4 regions of the Psychrobacillus psychrodurans genome follow, and region 1 is predicted to be linked to each of the others. Evidence: riboswitches for the same ligand, from Rfam matches in the RefSeq annotation. Region 1 holds a riboswitch; each other region holds the start of a gene.
The links. A riboswitch is a leader RNA that binds a small molecule or an ion and turns the genes downstream of it on or off. The one in region 1 is predicted to bind S-adenosylmethionine.
Positions count from the first base shown of each region.

Region 1 (4,962 bases):
AAATTTATTCGCAGTTATATTAGAAGAACTATTTTACACATTGTAGCCTATTTTCACTCAATTATCAATAAAATTCTACCTAGAGAGGACATTTGTTTTTTCTAGGAGTACCTTTTCGAGTGCAGTCTGTAAATCTTCGACTGCCTCTAGCCCTACAGACAAGCGGATTAAGTCTTCTGAAACTCCCGATTTCACTAAGTCCTCTGGAGTTAACTGCTGATGTGTTGTAGATGCTGGGTGGATTATTAGTGATTTGGCATCGCCAACGTTAGCTACATGCGACCAAATTTCTATATTATCGATAATATTGCGTCCTGCTTCTTTACCACCTTTAACCCCAAAAGTTAGGATCGAGCCAAAACCATTCTGTAAGTATTTTTTAGCAAGCTCATGTGAAGGATGACTTTCTAAACCTAAGTAATTAACCCAAGTCACTTCTTCATTGTTTTCTAAGTACTCCGCAATTTTCTGCGCATTTTCATTGTGCTTTGGTACGCGTAAATGAAGTGTTTCTAATCCTTGTAGAAAGGAGAAAGCTGCTTCAGGACTTAGAGTTGGACCAAAATCACGAAGCAATTGAACACGTAATTTCACTGCAAACGCTACACTTGGAACATCTATTCCGTATCTTAAACCATGGTAGGTTACATCCGGCTGTGTGAATCCAGGGAATTTATCAGAGTTCCAATTGAAATTTCCTCCATCTATGACAACCCCACCGATAGTTGTTCCATGACCGCCAATCCATTTAGTTGCCGAGTGAATCACTACATGTGCACCATGCTTAATCGGATTCGATCCATAGGGAGTAGCAAAAGTACTGTCTACCAACAATGGAACTCCTACTTCGTTAGCAATAGCTGCAACGTTTTCAACATCTAATACATTTAAGCTAGGGTTTCCAATGATTTCTGCAAAAAACGCTTTTGTCTTATCCGTAACTGCTGCTCGGAAATTTTCTGGATTAGTTGAATCTACAAACTTCACTGTAATTCCATATCTCGGCAATGTATGAGCGAATAAATTAAATGTACCACCATACAAATTTTCGGCAGCAATAATTTCATCTCCCGCTCCTGCAATATTTAAAATAGAAAATGCAATAGCTGCCATTCCAGAAGAAAGTGCAACTGCTGCTGTCCCTCCTTCTAATAATGCAATTCGTTGTTCAAAAACATCCACCGTTGGATTCGTAATACGAGAATAGATATTACCAGTTTCCGCAAGAGCAAATAGGTTTTGCGCATGTTCTGTATTTTTGAAAACGAATGATGTAGTCTTGTGAATAGGTACTGCTCGTGAGCCTGTCACTGGATCTGGTTGTTGGCCACCATGTAAAAGTAGTGTTTCTTTTTGAAGATTTGTCATTTGAATTCCTCCTAAAATGTAGTTTAGATGGACGCTTATGGAGGCGAAGGAGGATTAGAACAAACAAAAAACCCTCTTCAATTAAGAAGAGGGTGCAAATTCGCATGTTCCTCCTCTTATCTTCCAAATTCGTATTAGAATTTGTAGGATTTAGCACCTTTCCAAGTTAAGAACTTGTTGGTTGCCGGGCATCGTAGGGCCTATTCCCTCCGCCACTCTTGATAAGAGTATTTAGATTTAGTTTTCCATCTTGTTACACAGTATAGATTTCTATCAAACTATTTGTCAACACTTTTTCGAAAAGTTAAAAAATATTTTGTTTACCCCCCTTCAAAATCTCCCCTTGCATAAATATTACAAATATTCTAAAGTATTCTTTATTTTCTATTTGCGACGAAATTTCTAGTCTTTTATAGTCTAATAAGTATATACTATACGGGAGTATAACGGACTATAAAATATATCTATCTATAGTAAATATTGACCAAGAAGGGTGAAAAAATGAAGAATATACAACAGCTTTTCCAAAGTGAAGATGGTAATGGAAAACAGAGAGAACAGCTATTAGGCTACGTAGAAACAATATTAACATCCATGGATGCTTTGAAAGATCCAAATAAAACGATGCTTGGACCGATACAAGAACGTTCCGCAAACTTTTATAAAGAGTTAATGGAAGATTACGAAGTACCGCTAAATAGCAAAGGAATGGACGAAGTAGTTGGAGAATTGACTGATTTAATGAAGGGTCATCCATATCATACACGAAACTTCGTAACAAATGTTTTGCCAATGGCAAGTATTCCCGGCGTCCTTGGACTATTAACTAACTCATTATTAAATGGTAATAACTTATGGGATGTTTACGGACCAGCTGCAGCTGAATGTGAAGTAAAAGTGGTCTCCATGATGTCGAAGCTAGTTGGATATGATTTTACTGAAAGCTTTGGTTACACAACTTGGGGCGGACAAGGCGCTGTGTTCAGTGGCTTGCGTATGGCAATAGCAAAACAGTTCCCTAACGCAAAAGAAGAAGGCGTTCCAAATAATTTATACTGTTTTGCATCTGAAAATGCACATTATAGTTTATTGAAGTCTGTAGAGGCTGTTGGTATTGGAAGCAATCATCTAGTTCGTGTCAAAGCTGGGACGGATCATTCTATGGATATGGAAGATCTAGAAATGCGATTAACGGAAGTTATTGAAAAAGGCGGCATTCCTGTGTATATAGTTGCAACTACTGGTGCAACAGATAACTTTGCTATTGACGATGTAAAAGCGATTAAAGAAATGGCCACAGCTTTCGAAGGTAAATATAATTTGAAACCTATCCATATTCATGCCGATTCTGCACTTGGTGGATTTTATGCATTCTTTAATGATTATGATTTTGAAAATAACCCTCTACATTTTGAACAAGAAGTACTAGTAAGTCTTCAACATATTCGTGAACGAATGCAGTATATATCATTGGCTGATAGTTTATGTTTTGATTTCCAAAAGCTTGGACAAACTCCTTACTTAACGAGTCTGTTTTTAGTGAAGGAAGGTAAATATCTAGGTTTATTGGACTTAGAAGATTTTGATACGCCGTATGTTGGAAATAGAGGGTATGGATCGTATCACACTGGTTATACGTTAGAATGCTCACGTATGGGTAGTTCGATTGCCATTTATGCTGCATTGTTGGCGTTTGGTAAGACGGGATACCAACAGCTCCTAGCAAATTATGTTCGTGTGAATTTAGCATTCCAGGAGCAAATAGCTATAAAGATTCCTTCATTATATGTGGTAAATGAATCGAATATCGGACCTATTACTGCTTATCGCTATTATGAAAAAGGATTGAATTGGAGAGATGAACAAGCAGGCCGTTATTCACTGGCACAAGTAAAAGAAATCAACGCTTTAAATTCATCGCTATTTGAAGTGTTAGGGAAACATCGTGATGATGTCTTTTTCGGTGATACAACTCGTGTATGCACTGTAGCAGTTTGTGATTCAGATGAACTGGTTCCTGTTGCAGCAGCGAAATTCTTTTCTATTTCACCGTATACCGAAGTGGAGCACATCTCAGCAATGGTAGATTCCCTTCATCATTCCATCACTACATTGGAGGCTGTAAAAGATGAAGTTATTTACTAAACTAAAGAGTTCTATGTTATATAAATATATTCTAAGTTTTATAGTACCGATCGCGCTATTCTCCATCATTTTTAGTTTAATATTGTTCATCTTCTCTAAAGCAATTATAGACGATTACGTTATCGACCAATTCGAAACTACACTACAATTAGTATCTGATGATGTTTTTGACGATCTAGATTCTGATCTAGTTGTAAGTGCTGATAGTGATAATGACGAACAATACAGTACATTACTAGACAAATTAAATGAAGCAAAAGCGAACCACGATGTGGAAAATGTGTATGTTCTTTCACGTTCAAATGGAACTGAACATATTGTTGCATTGAGTGATACGGATGACCGTAATGCCTCTTATACATTTGATGAAAAAATGAATGAAGCTATTGACAAAGGGGAAGTCAAAATTAGTGACATCTATACAGATGAGTATGGGACCCACAAATCTATTTTCATTCCCTTCAAGAATACAGATATAATTCTAGGATTAGATATGGATGCATCATTCATTACTTTACTAGAAAGCCAAATTATTAGGTTATCCATATCGATTACATTGATCTTTATTGTATTAGGTACGATAATTGCTTATTTCGTAAGTAAACGCATTATAAATCCTATTAAAGCTGTTACCGACTTTGTAGAAGAAGTAGCGAAAGGGAATCTAACAGTAGAGCATTTGCAAATTAAAGGCAATGATGAGATTGCACAGCTCTCTCATGGTATTAATAATATGACTGGGGATTTACGTTCCTTAATTACTCATATTGGCGAAAATGCTGAGCAAGTAGCAGCAACGTCGGAGGAGTTATCAGCGAGTTCTGAAGAAACAAGCGCGTCAATTCAGCAAATCACTTCCTCCATGCAAGAAGTTTCCGTTGGTTCAGAAAAACAAACAGCGGCTATAGAAGAAGTGGAGAAAAATGTTTCTACTATTTCTGAAGCTATGAGTAAAGTGGCATTAGAAGTTAATAGCGTGTCTGGCAAGGCTTTAAACGCATCTGAAATTGCCTCAAAAGGTAATGATACCATCCACATGGCCGTTCAAAAAATGGACACCACATCCGATGCTATTAATGCTACTTCAGATGTTGTAAAACGTTTAAGCGATTATACGCAAGAAATTGGGGATATTGTTTCATTAATTACAGAAATAACTGATCAAACAAACTTACTTGCATTAAATGCTTCAATTGAAGCAGCACGTGCAGGAGAGCATGGTAAAGGATTCGCAGTTGTTGCAGAAGAAGTACGAAAATTGGCAGATCAATCGCGTGAAGCTGCCAATAGTATTAGTACTCGTATTGATACGATTAAATCAGAATCTTCTCATGCGGTTAAATCGATGGCAATAAGCTATGATAATTTAAGAGATAGCGTTACTACATTTGATGAGGCGGGCAATGCCTTTAAAGATATCTATACAGCTGTGAGCGAGTTAACCAAACA
Region 1 is NZ_CP189791.1:225,539-230,500, reverse strand. It holds gene ACQCPR_RS01175 (O-acetylhomoserine aminocarboxypropyltransferase/cysteine synthase family protein) at 76-1,368, opposite strand; SAM riboswitch class I at 1,482-1,596, opposite strand; gene ACQCPR_RS01170 (pyridoxal phosphate-dependent decarboxylase family protein) at 1,870-3,513, shown strand; gene ACQCPR_RS01165 (methyl-accepting chemotaxis protein) at 3,497-4,962, shown strand, end outside.

Region 2 (4,962 bases), 350 kb from region 1:
GAAAAGTCAAATAAATATCGGTTAGTGGTACAAGCAAAACAGGTTGAACATCAATAAACTAAAAGTGTGCGTCTAGTTTTATCTACTAGATGCACACTTTTATTAATTTTAGTATATTTCCAATTCTTCTAGCATTTTGAAAGAGTTGTTTAAACTTTGACTGTGCGAGCCAAACCTTTAATGTATTTATGAATAGGGCTTTTGAGATTTATATACTTACTATCTCCTTTTGTCTTGATGCTATTTCTAGCGCTTGTTCAAAGTCAGCTATTAAATCATTAACATTCTCTAATCCAACTGAAAAACGTAGTAAACCATCTGTTATTCCGCGTTTATCTCGTTCCGACTTGGGCATCGCGGCGTGAGACATTTGAGCTGGATGGGAGAGAATGGATTCAACTCCGCCTAGACTTACCGCAAATACAGGAATTTTAACGTTTTCAACAAATGCCTTAGCGGTGGATTTATTCGGTAAACAGAAGGAAAGGACAGCACCAGCACTACTCGACTGTCTGTTATGCGTTTCGTATCCTGGATGAGTGGAAAGTCCAGGGAAAAAGACATTCTCCACCAAATCATGCCCATTTAGATAGTTTGCTATTTTTTGGGCAGACTGAGCGGATTTTTCAAAACGGACATTTAATGTTTTGATACCTTGAATGAGAGAAAATGAATCTTGCGCACCTAAAATAGCACCAAATGAGTTTTGGATAAATGCTAAACGCTTACCTAACTCCTCGTCTTTTGTAACCGCAAGTCCTGCAATAATATCGCTATGCCCAGATAAAAATTTTGTTGCACTATGTAAGACGATATCAATTCCTAAATCTAATGGACGCTGATATAACGGTGTCATAAATGTATTGTCTAAGAAGGTTAAACAAGCATTGGATTTTGCAAGCTCCACGACAGCCATAATATCAGTAATACCTAAGCATGGATTCGAAGGTGTCTCGATGTAAATCAGTTTTGTATTAGATTGCATTGCACTTGCAATGGCTTCCACGTTCGTAAAATCTGCAAAGCTGTGCTCAATTCCAAAACGAGGCAATACTTCTGTAACAAAACGAAAGGTTCCACCGTATACGTCTTCTGTAATAACGATATGATCGCCTGAAGACAAAAGCATAAATGCAGAAGAAATTGCCGCAATTCCTGATGCAAATGCCAATCCTCTAGTACCCCCCTCTAATTCAGCAATCGTTTTTTCGAGTGCATCTCTCGTAGGATTTCCCGATCGACTATAGTCATAAGGTCCAAAATCATCAAAGCTTTCTTGATGGAAAGTGGAGGATAAATAGATAGGAACATTTACAGATCCAGTTTTTATCTCCGAATCTCCGCGTGTAGAGGCAACAATTATACTAGTCTCCAACGACTCTTTGTAATCACTCATTAATTATGACCTCGCTTTTCTAATGTATTTAATACTTGTTTTAAATCTGCGATTAAATCTTCTACTTCTTCAATCCCAACCGAAAAACGAAGGAGACTATTATCAACGCCTCGTGCATTCCGTTCCTCTTCAGGTATATCGGCATGTGTTTGTGTAGTAGGATACGTGATAAAGCTCTCTACACCACCAAGACTTTCAGCAAATACAATCAGTCTCAAATTCTTTAGGAAAGGAGCCACCCATTCGCTTTTTTGTAAACGGAAGGATAACATCCCGCCAACCCCTGGATATAATACATCCTTAACAGCAGGTTCCTGTATTAAAAATTCAGTAATTCTTTTTGCATTTAAATCATGCTGCTTCATACGTAGATGAAGTGTTTTTAATCCTCTTATTAACAACCAAGAATCGAAAGGAGAAAGGACAGCACCTGCAGCATTATGGTTGACTTGCAATTGTTCACTTAGCTCAGTACCTTTTGTGACCACCAATCCTGCAAGTACATCGTTATGTCCCCCAATATATTTTGTGCCACTATGGATGACAATATGGGCACCCAATTCAATAGGTCGCTGTAAATAAGGGGTTAAGAATGTATTGTCTACGATTAACAATAGATTATGCTCTTCTGCTATATCCGCAAATAGCTGTATGTCTATTTCCTGCATTAAAGGGTTAGTGGGTGTTTCGATAAATAAGGCTTTTGTATTTTCTGTTATTAATGCTTTTACTTCTTCAGCTGATTCAAATTTTGTATAAGTAGTACGGATATTATATGAATCTGCGTACTGGTTGAATAATCGGTATGTACCACCATACAAATCATCAGGAGCAATTAACTCATCTCCTGACTTAAAAAGAGATAAAACCAATTGTATTGCAGCCATACCAGAACTACAGGCAAAGCCAGCGTCTCCACCTTCTAACTTTGCAATTCCTTCCTCTAAAATAGCTCGTGTCGGGTTCTTAGTTCGTGTGTAGTCGTATCCTGTAGACTGCCCAATCCCATTGTGTTTGTATGCTGTGGAGAGATAAATGGGGGGATTTACCGCCCCGGTTTTTTCATCACTATGATTTCCCAATTGAACTAACTGTGTATCAATACTGTTTTTTGGCATAATTTTTCATCCTTTACAATTAAAATAAAAAAGAGGATTCTCTAATAAGAAGAGAACCCTCAAGTAAATATCGAAGTTTGTCTTCTTATCTTCAAGACGTCATACGTCTATTGGAATTAGCACCATACCTAAGCGTGGCTGGTTGCTGAGACATCTAAGGGCCAATCCCTCCGTCTCTCTGGATAAGAAAAAATATATGAAATTATCAAAATTTTAAATTTAAATAATCTTAACACTTAGTGGCTATTAATACAATACGTTTTTTTGTTTCAAGTTATGACATAAATGTCAGTATTAAAACAATTACTCCGAGTATTAAAGATATCCACCCTACAACTAACTTGTGAGAATAAGCTAAAGCTACCAGTCCTAACAGAACTGCACCAGCACCTAGCCAAAGGGGAGCATAAAAGAAACCAAGTACCCCTAAGACTATACCCAACAAACCAACCCATAATCCTGTAGAAGAATCCAACATCCACACCTCCCATCCTATAATGTAGGAACTCCAAGAAGCAATGTCCCTTTACATATTATATGAAGGGTATGGAGGAGGGGCATAAACAATCTGCAGATTCATTGCAGAGATGGGCTCATAATGCTGGTCTTTTATTAAATAAACAAAATATTAGAATGTAGCTTAAAATTTGTTATAATTACAAACAGACCCGTTGGTATGTTAGGAGGAATAGCTATGGATACTAAATCACTCTTGATTGAAACTGCTACAATTCTTTTTCAGGAAAAAGGTTACAAAACTGTAGGACTCAATGAAATTTTAAAAGCTAGTAATGTTTCAAAGGGTGCTCTTTATCATCACTTTCCAGATGGCAAAGAAGAACTCTTGATAACTTGTTTACACGCTTTAAAAGAAGACATAACCACAGATATTGAAGCTATTTTTAGTAAGCATCTTACAACTAAGGACGCCATAATTTCAACGATTGATACTTTAATAAATAGCTTTGAAAAAAGAGGTACTATTACTGGCTATACATTTAGCAGTATTGTTAGTGAAATGGCAACAATGAGTGAACCAGTTCGCAAAGCGTGCAGTGAGTTATATGAAAATATTGAACGCATCTACTGTGCTAAGCTATTATCCGATGGTTTTTCGGATGAAACAGCTGTCTCTGTATCGTTATTGTTGACTGCTTCGATTGAAGGGGCCATGATGCTTTGTTTAACGAAACAATCTACGAATCCTTTAAAAACAATTGCAGAACTATTACCGAACTTGTTGGAGAAGCTATAAAAAATGGAATTTAAAGCGAAGGTCTTTACTAAACTTTGAGAGGAAGAAAAAAATGCATCAAGAAAACAGACTACCAAGAAATGCAAAGGAAGGCCTATTATTCGGCACAATTATCTCAACACTTACGGTTATATTCATGACCTCCTTAAATATCATTCTCTCTTTTGGAGAATTTAACGGAGAAGTTGCTTTAACCATCTTAAAAGCGCTACCGATTATTTGGGTTATTGTTATGATTATTGAACCAACTATTTTTGGACGTATTGCAGAAGCACTAGTTAAAAAATTCACTAAGCCTACGGATAGCTTCAACTCCAAAATTTTATTCCGAATTCTTTTTACCGTATTAGGGATGTCTGCAGCTATGACACTTATTGGTGATATTATAGGAAATGGCTTTAGAATGGAAATCTTCAGCAACTGGTTAACGAATTGGCCGCGTAACTTCGCAATCGTACTTATTGCAGAAAGCTTAGTAATTCAACCTATTGCCCGTTTTGCAATGGTAAAATTACATGAATCTCAAGATGGAAAAGCTCAAGCAAAAGCTGTTGTAAGTACAAAATAACTAACAAAAACGCTCAGACATATTTTGTCTAAGCGTTTTTTCTTTTCACTATAACTAAAACATCAGCAGACATTGTTCAATATCTGTTTCTATTTTCCACCCAGTAGGTCAAATAATCCTCCTGCTATACTGCCTTCACCTTTTGAACCACCACCTGGTGTTTGAGGGGCAGCAGCAAATACTTTACTAGCTAATCTGCTAAATGGAAGTGATTGAATCCATACGGTACCAGGACCACGAAGGGTAGCAAAAAATAATCCTTCTCCACCAAATAAGGCTGTTTTAACTCCCTTGACCATTTCGATATTGTAATCTACATCCGCAGTCATTGCTACGAGACATCCAGTATCTACTCGTAAAACCTCGCCTTGCTGTAGTGATTTTCTATGAATAGTTCCCCCTGCATGCACGAAAGCAAGGCCATCACCCTCAAGTTTTTGCATAATGAAACCCTCACCACCAAAGAAACCTGCTCCTAGCTTACGTTGAAATTCAATGCCAATCGTAACCCCTTTAGCTGCTGCTAGAAATGCATCCTTTTGACAAATAATTTTTCCGCGGTATTGGCTTAAGTCCATAGGAATAATCTTTCCAGGGTAAGGTGATGCGAAGTAGACATGTTTTT
Region 2 is NZ_CP189791.1:575,819-580,780, forward strand. It holds gene ACQCPR_RS02835 (class D sortase) at 1-57, shown strand, start outside; gene metC (cystathionine beta-lyase) at 209-1,396, opposite strand; gene ACQCPR_RS02845 (methionine biosynthesis PLP-dependent protein) at 1,396-2,514, opposite strand; SAM riboswitch class I at 2,597-2,703, opposite strand; gene ACQCPR_RS02850 (C4-dicarboxylate ABC transporter) at 2,789-2,989, opposite strand; gene ACQCPR_RS02855 (TetR/AcrR family transcriptional regulator) at 3,209-3,769, shown strand; gene ACQCPR_RS02860 (DUF2798 domain-containing protein) at 3,822-4,337, shown strand; gene ACQCPR_RS02865 (TIGR00266 family protein) at 4,427-4,962, opposite strand, start outside.
Region 2: linked by a shared signal. The riboswitch ahead of ACQCPR_RS02845 (methionine biosynthesis PLP-dependent protein) and the one ahead of ACQCPR_RS01175 (O-acetylhomoserine aminocarboxypropyltransferase/cysteine synthase family protein) in region 1 are both predicted to bind S-adenosylmethionine.

Region 3 (4,962 bases), 1.5 Mb from region 1:
GATATGTATAGCCTAGAATCGTGACTTCTGTATTTAAAGTAGATACATCCGTTAAAAAACGCGGGATGATAGAATACTTAAAAAAAGATTCTGTATTTTTTTTATATGTTTCTTCACCACCAGCAGAGGAACGAATGTATCCGAATGGGCCGGGTTCTAATATTTGTTTTGCTCCTTCTTCTAATTCTGCAAAGTTAATAGGATAATGGGAGTTTGCTCCAATATTTTTTAATAATAGATCATTCGTGGACATATGAAACACCTCTTATGTAAAATTTGGTTTTCTTTTTTCTAAGAATGCTTGGATGCCTTCTTTATAGTCATCGGAGCTGAAAGAATCTAAGATAAGTTCTTCAATTTGTTTTGTTTCTTCATTATCACCATCAATAATTGCTTGAATTACTTGTTTAATACCGTTATTGGCAACGGAAGACTTACGGATAATTTGATGAGCGAACTCATGACACTTTTCCTCTATCTCTTCCATCGGATAAATATAGTCAACTAAGCCAATTTCTTTTCCTTCTTCTGCTGTAATTAGTTTTGCAGTATACAATAATTCCTTTGTTTTTGTAATTCCGATAAGGTTAACTAACCGTTTTGTACTTACTAGGTTATAAATAATGCCGATGTTTGCAGCGGTTATGCCAAGCTTACTACCAGAAGATGCGAATCGGAAGTCACAGGAATTAGCAAGTTCTAATCCACCCCCAATGGCTAATGTCTTAATAAGGGCAATAGTAGGTTTGGGGAAACGATATAATTTTTCAATTGATTCAAGTGTTGCATCATTATAATCCTTTGCTTTTTGGGCAGAGAAACGATTTTTTAAAAACTCTGTAATATCTGCACCAGAGGAGAAAGCAGTTTCATCCGCACCTTTAAGGATTAACAATTTAACTTGCTGATCATTCTCTAAATCATTTAATATTTCACCGAGCTTTTTGAACATAGCTAGGGAGAAAGAGTTTTTCTTATCCACTCGGTTAAATACAAGTGTTGCGATTGATCCACTACGTTCAACATATAAAAGATTCGTCATAAGTTCGCCTCCTGCTAGTCTTTTTTAATATTTGCAGCAATACGATTTCCGATAGATTGAATACTTTGTACTAGGATGATTAAAATTACTACTGTCGCATACATTACATCAACTTCATAACGTAAATGTCCGAAACGATATGCCAAGTCACCTAAACCACCTGCACCAACCATACCTGCCATTGCTGTAGCACCGATTAAGCTGACAGTTGAAATGGTTAATCCTAAAACAATAGAAGGACGAGCTTCTCGAAGTAAAACATTCCAAATGATTGCGCGTGTACTAATACCCATAGCAGTATATGCCTCTATGACACCATTTTCCACTTCCAAAAGAGCAGATTCCATTAGTCTAGCAATATATGGAGCTGTATAAATTACTAATGGCACGATAACGCCTTGAACTCCAATAGTTGTTCCAACTATTAATCTTGTAAAAGGAATTATGAAAAATAGTAAAATGATAAAGGGAACAGAACGTACAATATTTATGATTAAATTAGTGATTTGATATATAAATTTGTTTTCTAATGCCTGGCCAGGTCTGGTCAGGACGATTAAAATACCTAATGGAATCCCGATTAATACTGAGAAAAATAGGGAGATACCCACCATTTGAAATGTTTGTACAACAGACTCACCAATAATCGGTAGCCATTGTTCTATAAATTGATCGATTCTACTCATGAGACTGTCCCTCCAGTTCTTCCGTTGCTACACCTTGAGAATCTAAATAGTGTATAGCATTTCTAACCTGGTCCTTGTCGCCAATTAAATGGACCACTATATTTCCGACAATGCCATTTTTAAGTTCGATAATATTGGCAGTTAATATGTTCGGTTTGACATTAAATTTTTGACTTACTTCAGCTAATAAAGGTTTTCCAGTGCTGTCCCCGACAAATGTTAAGCGAGTGACTGCACCCGTAACATTTAGCTGAGAAATTAAAGAAGTGGATAAATTACGCTGACTTATTGTATTTAAAAACTTTTTAGTAGTAGGGTGTGTAGGTTTAGTAAATAGATTAATAGCTGTATTTTGTTCAACAATTTCTCCATTTTCCATGACATACACATGATCACAAATTTTTTGAATGACATTCATTTCATGCGTGATTAAAAGTATAGTAATACCTAATTCTCGATTTATCTTTAGAAGCAAATCTAATATGGAATCAGTAGTTTCCGGATCCAGTGCGCTTGTTGCTTCATCACTAAGCAATACTTCGGGTTCCTGCGCTAGTGCACGGGCTATTGCGACACGCTGCTTTTGGCCACCAGATAACTGGTTTGGATAGTTTGTATGCTTGTCAGTTAATCCAACTATTTCTAAATATTGATCCACTCGTTTTTTTACTTGCGCTTTATTATATCCAAGTAGCTTAAGTGGAATGGCGATATTATCATAAACAGTTGCTGTTTTTAATAGATTAAATCCTTGAAATATCATACCAATTTTATTGCGGGTTTCACGCAATTTAGGGAGGGGAAGGGAAGTAAGTTCAACACCGTTAATAAAAACTTTGCCTTCCGTTGGCTGTTCGAGTAAATTTACGCATCGAATCAGTGTACTTTTACCAGCACCGCTATATCCAATGACTCCATGAATTTCTCCTTTATTAACCTGAATATTTACTTGGTTTACTGCCTTTACTATTCCACTCTTGCTTTTAAATTCTTTCGATACATTTTCTAACTCAATCATTTACTATCTTCCTTTCTAAAGAAAACGCTACCGAAGTCGGTAACGTTTTCAAGTCCATTATTCGTCCCAGCTAGCTAATACAGAACCTTTAAACTCTTCTTCGATAAACTTTCGTACTTCTTCCGATTGATATGCTTTTACAAATTTTTGAATCGTTGGATCATCTTTATTTTCCGCACGAACAACAACAAAGTTTACATAAGGTGAGTTAGAAGACTCTAATAATATAGAATCCTCTTTTGGGCTAATTCCTGCTTCAAGTGCAAAGTTTGTATTAATGGCAGCTGCATCTACTTCACTTAATTGTTTTGGTATTTGAGCAGCTTCTAGTTCAATAAATTCCAAGTTTTTTGGATTTTCTTCAATGTCATAAATACTAGCTGTTTCTCTTTTGTCTTCTTTAATTTTGATGTAGCCATGTTCTTCTAAAATGTATAGTGCACGCGCGCCATTCGTTGGATCATTTGGCAAACCAAAAGTTGCACCGTCTGGTAGATCATCAATTGACTTGTATTTTTCTGAATATACACCCATTGGATTTAAAATTGTTTTTCCTACTGGTACTAAGTCAGTACTGTGATCCTCGTTAAACGTGTCTAGGAAAGGTTCGTGTTGATAGCTATTCGCATCTAAATCACCTTCTGATAATGCAGTGTTAGGTAGAATATAATCAGAGAATACTTTAAGTTCTACTTCTAAACCATCTTTAGCTGCTACTTCTGCAGCTACTTCTACAATTTGTTCATGTGGTCCGGCAGTTACTCCTACTACTATTTTGTCTTCATTGATTGCTTTAGCTTCTGACGCAGCGTCAGACCCACAAGCTGCAAGAGTTCCAGTTAATAATACCGTTGATAATAAAAATCCAATCTTTTTCATTTGTCATTCCTCCGAATAATTATTAAGAACGTTGTATAAATATAAAAAGCCTCTCTTCCAGTAGAAAGAGAGGCGCATACATACGTTTGTCCTCTCTTATCTATCAAAACAAAATGTTTTGCAGGATTTAGCACCTTTCCATATACAAAAAATATATGGATGGTTGCCGAGCTTCATCGGGCCAGTCCCTCAGCTACTCTTGATAAGAGATATCAGCTATTAAGTTTTCCAACAGTTCATAAAATATAATTTACTACATCAAATTATTAAAGTCAACAGACTTTTTTTATAGTTGCATATATCATTCGAATTAGTTTATGTTTAATAACAATAAATAATTATACATAGGGAGTGTGTAAGCGTTGTCAAAAATTAGAGCAAATTATGCTGTAGGGCAGCTAGGGAAGATAGTGAGCGCACGTTTAATTTATGGAACTGATCTGCTGGAAGGGATAGAGGAATTGTGTAAAGTAAATGGAATTCAATCAGCTACAATTCTTAGTTGTTTTGGTAGTTTTCAAAGATGTGGATTTGTGTATTTAGTACCAAATGAAGATTCCCCTATAGGTGTAGGATACAATAATCTTGTGGTGAAAGAGGGGCCAATTGAGTTCTTGCAGGGTACAGGAGTTGTATGCCAAAGAGATGATCAATTTGAAACGCATTTCCACGGTACAATATGTGACCAAAATGGCAAAATTTTTGGTGGTCATTTTATTAAAGGTGAAAATCCTGTTATTACAGTAGACCTAGTGTTGGCAGAAACTGTTGATATGGAGTTTAAGAGACAGTTTGACGAAGAAACTGGAGCTAATCAGTTTTATCCTGTAGAAACAAATAAAGAAAAACCTAATCAGCTAAATAAATGAAAATTGCAGCCCTACATTAAAGGGCTGCAATTTTTTAAAATAAACTAAGCTTTCCAATGCGTGTAATTGCTTCTCTTAATCGATCTTCATCTACTAATAAACCCACGCGAACATACCCTTCGCCGTATCCACCAAACCCATTGCCAGCAGCAACTGCTACATCGGCTTCGTTCAAAAGTAAATCTGCAAAAGCTTCACTTGTAAAATTATCGGGAACAGGTAACCATGCGAAAAAGGAACCTTTTGGTGCATTCACCTGCCAACCAATACTGTTACAAGATTCAATAAGAGCATTTCGTCTGCCCTCATATAAATCCACTAATTCCTTTACACATTCTTGACTATCATTGAGTGCAACCGTTGCAGCATCCTGTATGGCAGGGAAGAGACTAACAAATAAGTGGTCTTGAATTATATTTATAGCTTCAATAATTTTAGCGTTCCCAACAGCAAAACCAACTCTCCAGC
Region 3 is NZ_CP189791.1:1,766,860-1,771,821, forward strand. It holds gene ACQCPR_RS08305 (alpha-hydroxy-acid oxidizing protein) at 1-253, opposite strand, end outside; gene ACQCPR_RS08310 (enoyl-CoA hydratase/isomerase family protein) at 266-1,042, opposite strand; gene ACQCPR_RS08315 (methionine ABC transporter permease) at 1,057-1,728, opposite strand; gene ACQCPR_RS08320 (methionine ABC transporter ATP-binding protein) at 1,721-2,746, opposite strand; gene ACQCPR_RS08325 (MetQ/NlpA family ABC transporter substrate-binding protein) at 2,804-3,625, opposite strand; SAM riboswitch class I at 3,719-3,834, opposite strand; gene ACQCPR_RS08330 (PPC domain-containing DNA-binding protein) at 3,988-4,494, shown strand; gene ACQCPR_RS08335 (pyridoxal phosphate-dependent aminotransferase) at 4,529-4,962, opposite strand, start outside.
Region 3: linked by a shared signal. The riboswitch ahead of ACQCPR_RS08325 (MetQ/NlpA family ABC transporter substrate-binding protein) and the one ahead of ACQCPR_RS01175 (O-acetylhomoserine aminocarboxypropyltransferase/cysteine synthase family protein) in region 1 are both predicted to bind S-adenosylmethionine.

Region 4 (4,962 bases), 920 kb from region 1:
ATTACAAAATGAGAGCTTTACAAAAGAAAGCTCAGTCGGGTCATTTTTAGAGTATTTCTTAGGGAAAGAATTAGTTGAAAAACAAATTGTGCCTGTGTTATCAGGCGTTTACTCTGGTGATCTAAATAAACTTTCTATCGCTACCACACTACCTTATTTGATTGACTATAAAAATAAATACGGCAGTATAATTAAGGGGTTAGAGGAAAACAGAGCACAATTCCAAGCTGCAGCTAATAAAAAGTTCATTTCTTTCCAAAATGGACTTTCCACACTAATTGATCGCTTAGAGGAAGTGCTGAGCGAATCTACGATTATTAAAGGTGTGGCAACAAAGAAAGTAGAGAAGAAGGATGGACGTTATTCGGTTTTATTGACTAATGGGGAAACGGTTGAAGCAGATAGTGTAGTGCTAGCTACTCCTCATAATGTAGCGCAGCTGATTCTTCAAGATGAACAGTTGGATACCGATTTCAATAGACTAAAAAATTCATCCCTTATTAGTGTATATCTTGGATTTGATATTCCAGATAATCAGATTCCAGCAGAGGGCACTGGTTTTATCGTATCCGAAAATAGTGATGTGAAATGTAATGCATGTACGTGGACAAGTCGTAAATGGACACACACGTCAAAAGACAATCAATTACTTGTTCGTATGTTCTATAAGAGCTCAAGTTCAGCCTTTGAGAGTATGAAGAATATGAGTGAAGAAGAGCTAGTAGAAGTTGCGCTCCAAGATATTAAAATGAGCTTGAAATTAACAGGCAAACCTGAGGTAATAGAAGTAACAAAATGGAATGATCAAATGCCAAATTATCATCTAGCACACGGGGATGCAATTCAATCATTAACAGCTAAGATGGCTGATGAGATGCCAAATGTGGTGTTGGCTGGTTGTTCTTATTACGGGGTTGGAATTGTAGCTTGCATTAAGAACGGTAGAGAAACAGCAGAAAATATTATAAATTCAATAGTTGATTAAGTTTGCTGGCCAAAATTCATTTTTGGCCATTTTTTTATGAGGAAAATTGAATAGTAGCTTATTTGGTGAAATTTACATTTTCTTTTGTTGTGCTACGATTCAATTGGAGGTGAAGTATGCTTAAAGTAATGGATTCTTGCGAATATAATTTAATTGGTCTACAAATGTTAGCAAAAAGATTGAATGATACACATCCTCAAAAGGAGATAATCTTAGCTAAAGAAAAGGCAGCAAGAGCTGGACTGCAAGGTGAACGTAGAATAAGTGAAGTTTTTGCGAAATATACATTTCCTTTTGAATACTTTTTCGTTGAAAATATCGGATTAAATTCAAACGGTAAGTTCCAAATAGATGCTATTTTTCTTACTCCCTATTTCTTAGTAATTCTCGAAAGTAAAAATATAAGTGGGAAGTTATTTTTCAAACAAAACCCTGCGCAGTTAGAGCGCGAAACACCCAATGGTAAAGTCGATGTTTTTGAAAGCCCAGAAATTCAGTTATCGCGAAATATTCAATTACTACAAGAATGGCTGGGGAATCATGGGCTGACAATCCCAATATACGGTGTTATTGTTCTTAGCAATCCAAAAGTGAGAGTAATTGAACCACCGAAAAAACTTAGTGCTATTCTCCCGCAAACCATCCCAGTATATTTACGTAATCTTCCCCGCGAAAATGTATATTTTGATTCTGAAAAAATGAAAAAATTTGAAAATCAAATAAAAGTAGGTCAACAAACTTATATTCCTTTTCCAATGTGCACACGCTGGGGTATTAATCCTGAAAATTTAAGAAGCGGTGTCCAGTGTGAAAGCTGTAATTTTCATGGAATGGAAAAAAGAAAAAATGGCTGGACTTGTCCTCGTTGTGGTTATTTTGATAAGCTCGGACATGAAAGGGCCATAAGGGATTGGTTTATGCTGATTAGCGATACTATAACTAATAAACAATGTAGAGACTTTCTACATTTAGAATCAAAATATATCGCGCACAGAATCTTGCAATCAATGAATTTAACCAAGATAGGAACATCCAGAAACACTAAGTATAAATGGATATGGTAAAGAACCTGTGCATATACTGAAAAAGATAGAAAAAGAGAGAATCGCTAGAATGTAGCGGAGAATCACTAGAATGTAGTGGAGAATCGCTAGAATGAAGCGGAGAATCGCTAGAATGTAGTGGAGAATCGCTAGAATGTAGTGGAGAATCGCTAGAATGTAGTGGAGAATCGCTAGAATGTAGTGGAGAATCGCTAGAATGTAGTGGAGAATCGCTAGAATGTAGTGGAGAATCGCTAGAATGTAGTGGAGAATCACTAGAATGAAGCGAAGAATCGCTAGAATGAAGAAGAAAATCACTTAAATAGGATAAATAAACACTTAGCGAAGTGTATAGAAAATTCAAAACACATCTTGACGCTTTAGTGGAATAAAGGTACGATATGTTTAATTAAAAAATTGAATAATGAAATTCTTATCAAGAGAAGCCGAGGGACTGGCCCTACGAAGCTTCAGCAACCAGCCAATTAATTGGTCAGGTGCTAAATCCAGCAGACTTTACAAAGTCTGAAAGATGAGAAGGTGGTATCTAGCATACTCGTAAAGCCTTCTTTTCATGGAAGGCTTTTTTATATGGAGAGGATGGATACAAATGAGGTTATTAGAGAAATTACAGTCGTCTATACTGACAGCGGATGGGGCAATGGGTACGCTACTTTATTCGTACGGAATTGACTATTGCAATGAGGAATTAAACATTCAAAAGCCGGAAATTATTGAGAAGATACATCAGGATTATATTGAGGCCGGAGCAGATATTATTCAAACGAATACGTATGGAGCGAATGCCATTAAATTGGCGCGTTACGGGCTAGAAAACCAACTGAAAGAAATAAATGAAGCGGCTATCCAAATTGCTAAAAGAGCTGCTGCACCGGGCAACCAATTTGTCCTCGGTACGATTGGGGGCATTCGAGGAATTCGGAAAAGTGATGCCACTCTCGATGAGATTATCCATTCACTTGATCAGCAAGCCATCCAACTGTTAGCGGGAGATCCAGATGGTTTATTACTCGAAACCTATTATGACTTGGAAGAATTAAAGACTACTGTGACTTATCTTCGTACCTTAACTGATATACCAATTATAGCCCAAGTATCCATGCATGAGCCCGGTATTCTTCAAAATGGCTTACCACTTAATGATGCTCTACTTCAGCTTGAAGCAATTGGGGCGAACATAGTTGGAGTCAACTGTCGACTAGGTCCCCATCATACAATTCAAGCATTTGAAGGAGTAAACCTTCCGAATAAGGCTTTTCTCTCTGCTTATCCAAATGCGAGTTTACTGGATATAGATGAAGGGCGAATTGTCTATGAGTCCGATGCTGAATATTTTGGAAAAGCGGCGTTATATCTTAGGGATGCTGGAGTACGACTAATAGGAGGTTGCTGCGGGACGACACCAAAGCATATCGAAGCAGTAAAAAAACATATTGGTCATTTAGCACCGATTACGAGTAAGGTTGTTGAAAACAGAAAGCCGATTATTATTCAAGACGCCAAGCCGACTAACACACTGGCTCTCCATGAAAAAGCAAAAACAGAAAGGACGATTATTGTTGAGCTAGACACTCCTCGTCACCTTGACACGACTACATTCATGGAAGGTTCGGAAAAACTATATGCTGCTGGAATTGATGCAGTGACAATGGCGGATAACTCATTAGCCTCCCCGCGTATTAGTAATATGGCAATGGGCTCGATGTTAAAGCACCAAAAAAATATTAGACCGCTTGCTCATATTACATGCCGTGATCGTAATTTAATCGGTCTTCAATCTCATTTAATGGGGCTGGATGCGCTTGGAATCCATGATATTCTTGCTGTAACAGGAGACCCGACGAAAATTGGTGATTTCCCTGGAGCAACAAGTGTTTATGATGTATCAAGCCTAGAATTGATACAACTAATCAAACAATTAAACGAAGGTATTTCTTTCTCAGGAAAGTCACTACGAAAAAAAGCTAATTTCTCCGTAGCTGCTGCTTTTAATCCGAACGTTCGTGTTCTGGACCGTGCAGTGAAGCGACTAGAGAAGAAAATAGAATGTGGAGCAGATTATTTCATCACACAACCTGTCTACTCGAAAGATAAAATTCATGAAATTTATGAAGCGACTAAGCATTTATCAACCCCTATTTTCATTGGAATTATGCCACTGACTAATAGTCGTAATTCAGAATTCCTTCACAATGAAGTGCCAGGTATAAAATTGTCCGAAGAGGTACTGGAGCGTATGCGTTTATGTGGAGATGATAGAGAGCTAGCTACTGCAGAAGGTATCCAAATTTCAAAGGAATTAATAGATACAGCAGCGAAGCTATTCAACGGTATTTATATAATTACGCCATTTTTCCGATACGATATGTCTCTTGAATTAATTCATTATATTCAAGAGATTGATCGAAAGAAAGAGAGAGGGTTCAGCTATGTCCAAACATCTAATTGAGCAACAACTCCAGGAAAGAATACTAATTATTGACGGTGCAATGGGAACGATGATTCAAAATGCAGATCTTAATCCCGAAGATTTCGGAGGGGATGAATACGACGGTTGTAATGAGTATTTAAATATAGTAAAACCGGATGTTATTGAACACGTCCATCGTGAATATTTAGCTGCTGGAGCTGATATTATTTGTACGAATACATTTGGTGGGACTCCTGTCGTGTTAAATGAATATGATCTCGGTAATCAAGCACATGATATTAACTTTCGAGCAGCCCAGCTAGCTAAAATATGTGCAGAGGAATTTTCTACTTCGGATTGGCCGAGATTTGTAGCGGGGGCAATTGGACCGACGACAAAAACATTATCAGTCACAGGTGGTATCACATTCGATGAACTTACGAACGACTTTTATGTGCAAGCAAAGGCTTTAGTAGAAGGTGGAGTAGATGTTATCTTACTGG
Region 4 is NZ_CP189791.1:3,317,551-3,322,512, reverse strand. It holds gene ACQCPR_RS16365 (protoporphyrinogen oxidase) at 1-985, shown strand, start outside; gene ACQCPR_RS16360 (NERD domain-containing protein) at 1,102-2,049, shown strand; SAM riboswitch class I at 2,459-2,567, shown strand; gene ACQCPR_RS16355 (bifunctional homocysteine S-methyltransferase/methylenetetrahydrofolate reductase) at 2,639-4,498, shown strand; gene metH (methionine synthase) at 4,479-4,962, shown strand, end outside.
Region 4: linked by a shared signal. The riboswitch ahead of ACQCPR_RS16355 (bifunctional homocysteine S-methyltransferase/methylenetetrahydrofolate reductase) and the one ahead of ACQCPR_RS01175 (O-acetylhomoserine aminocarboxypropyltransferase/cysteine synthase family protein) in region 1 are both predicted to bind S-adenosylmethionine.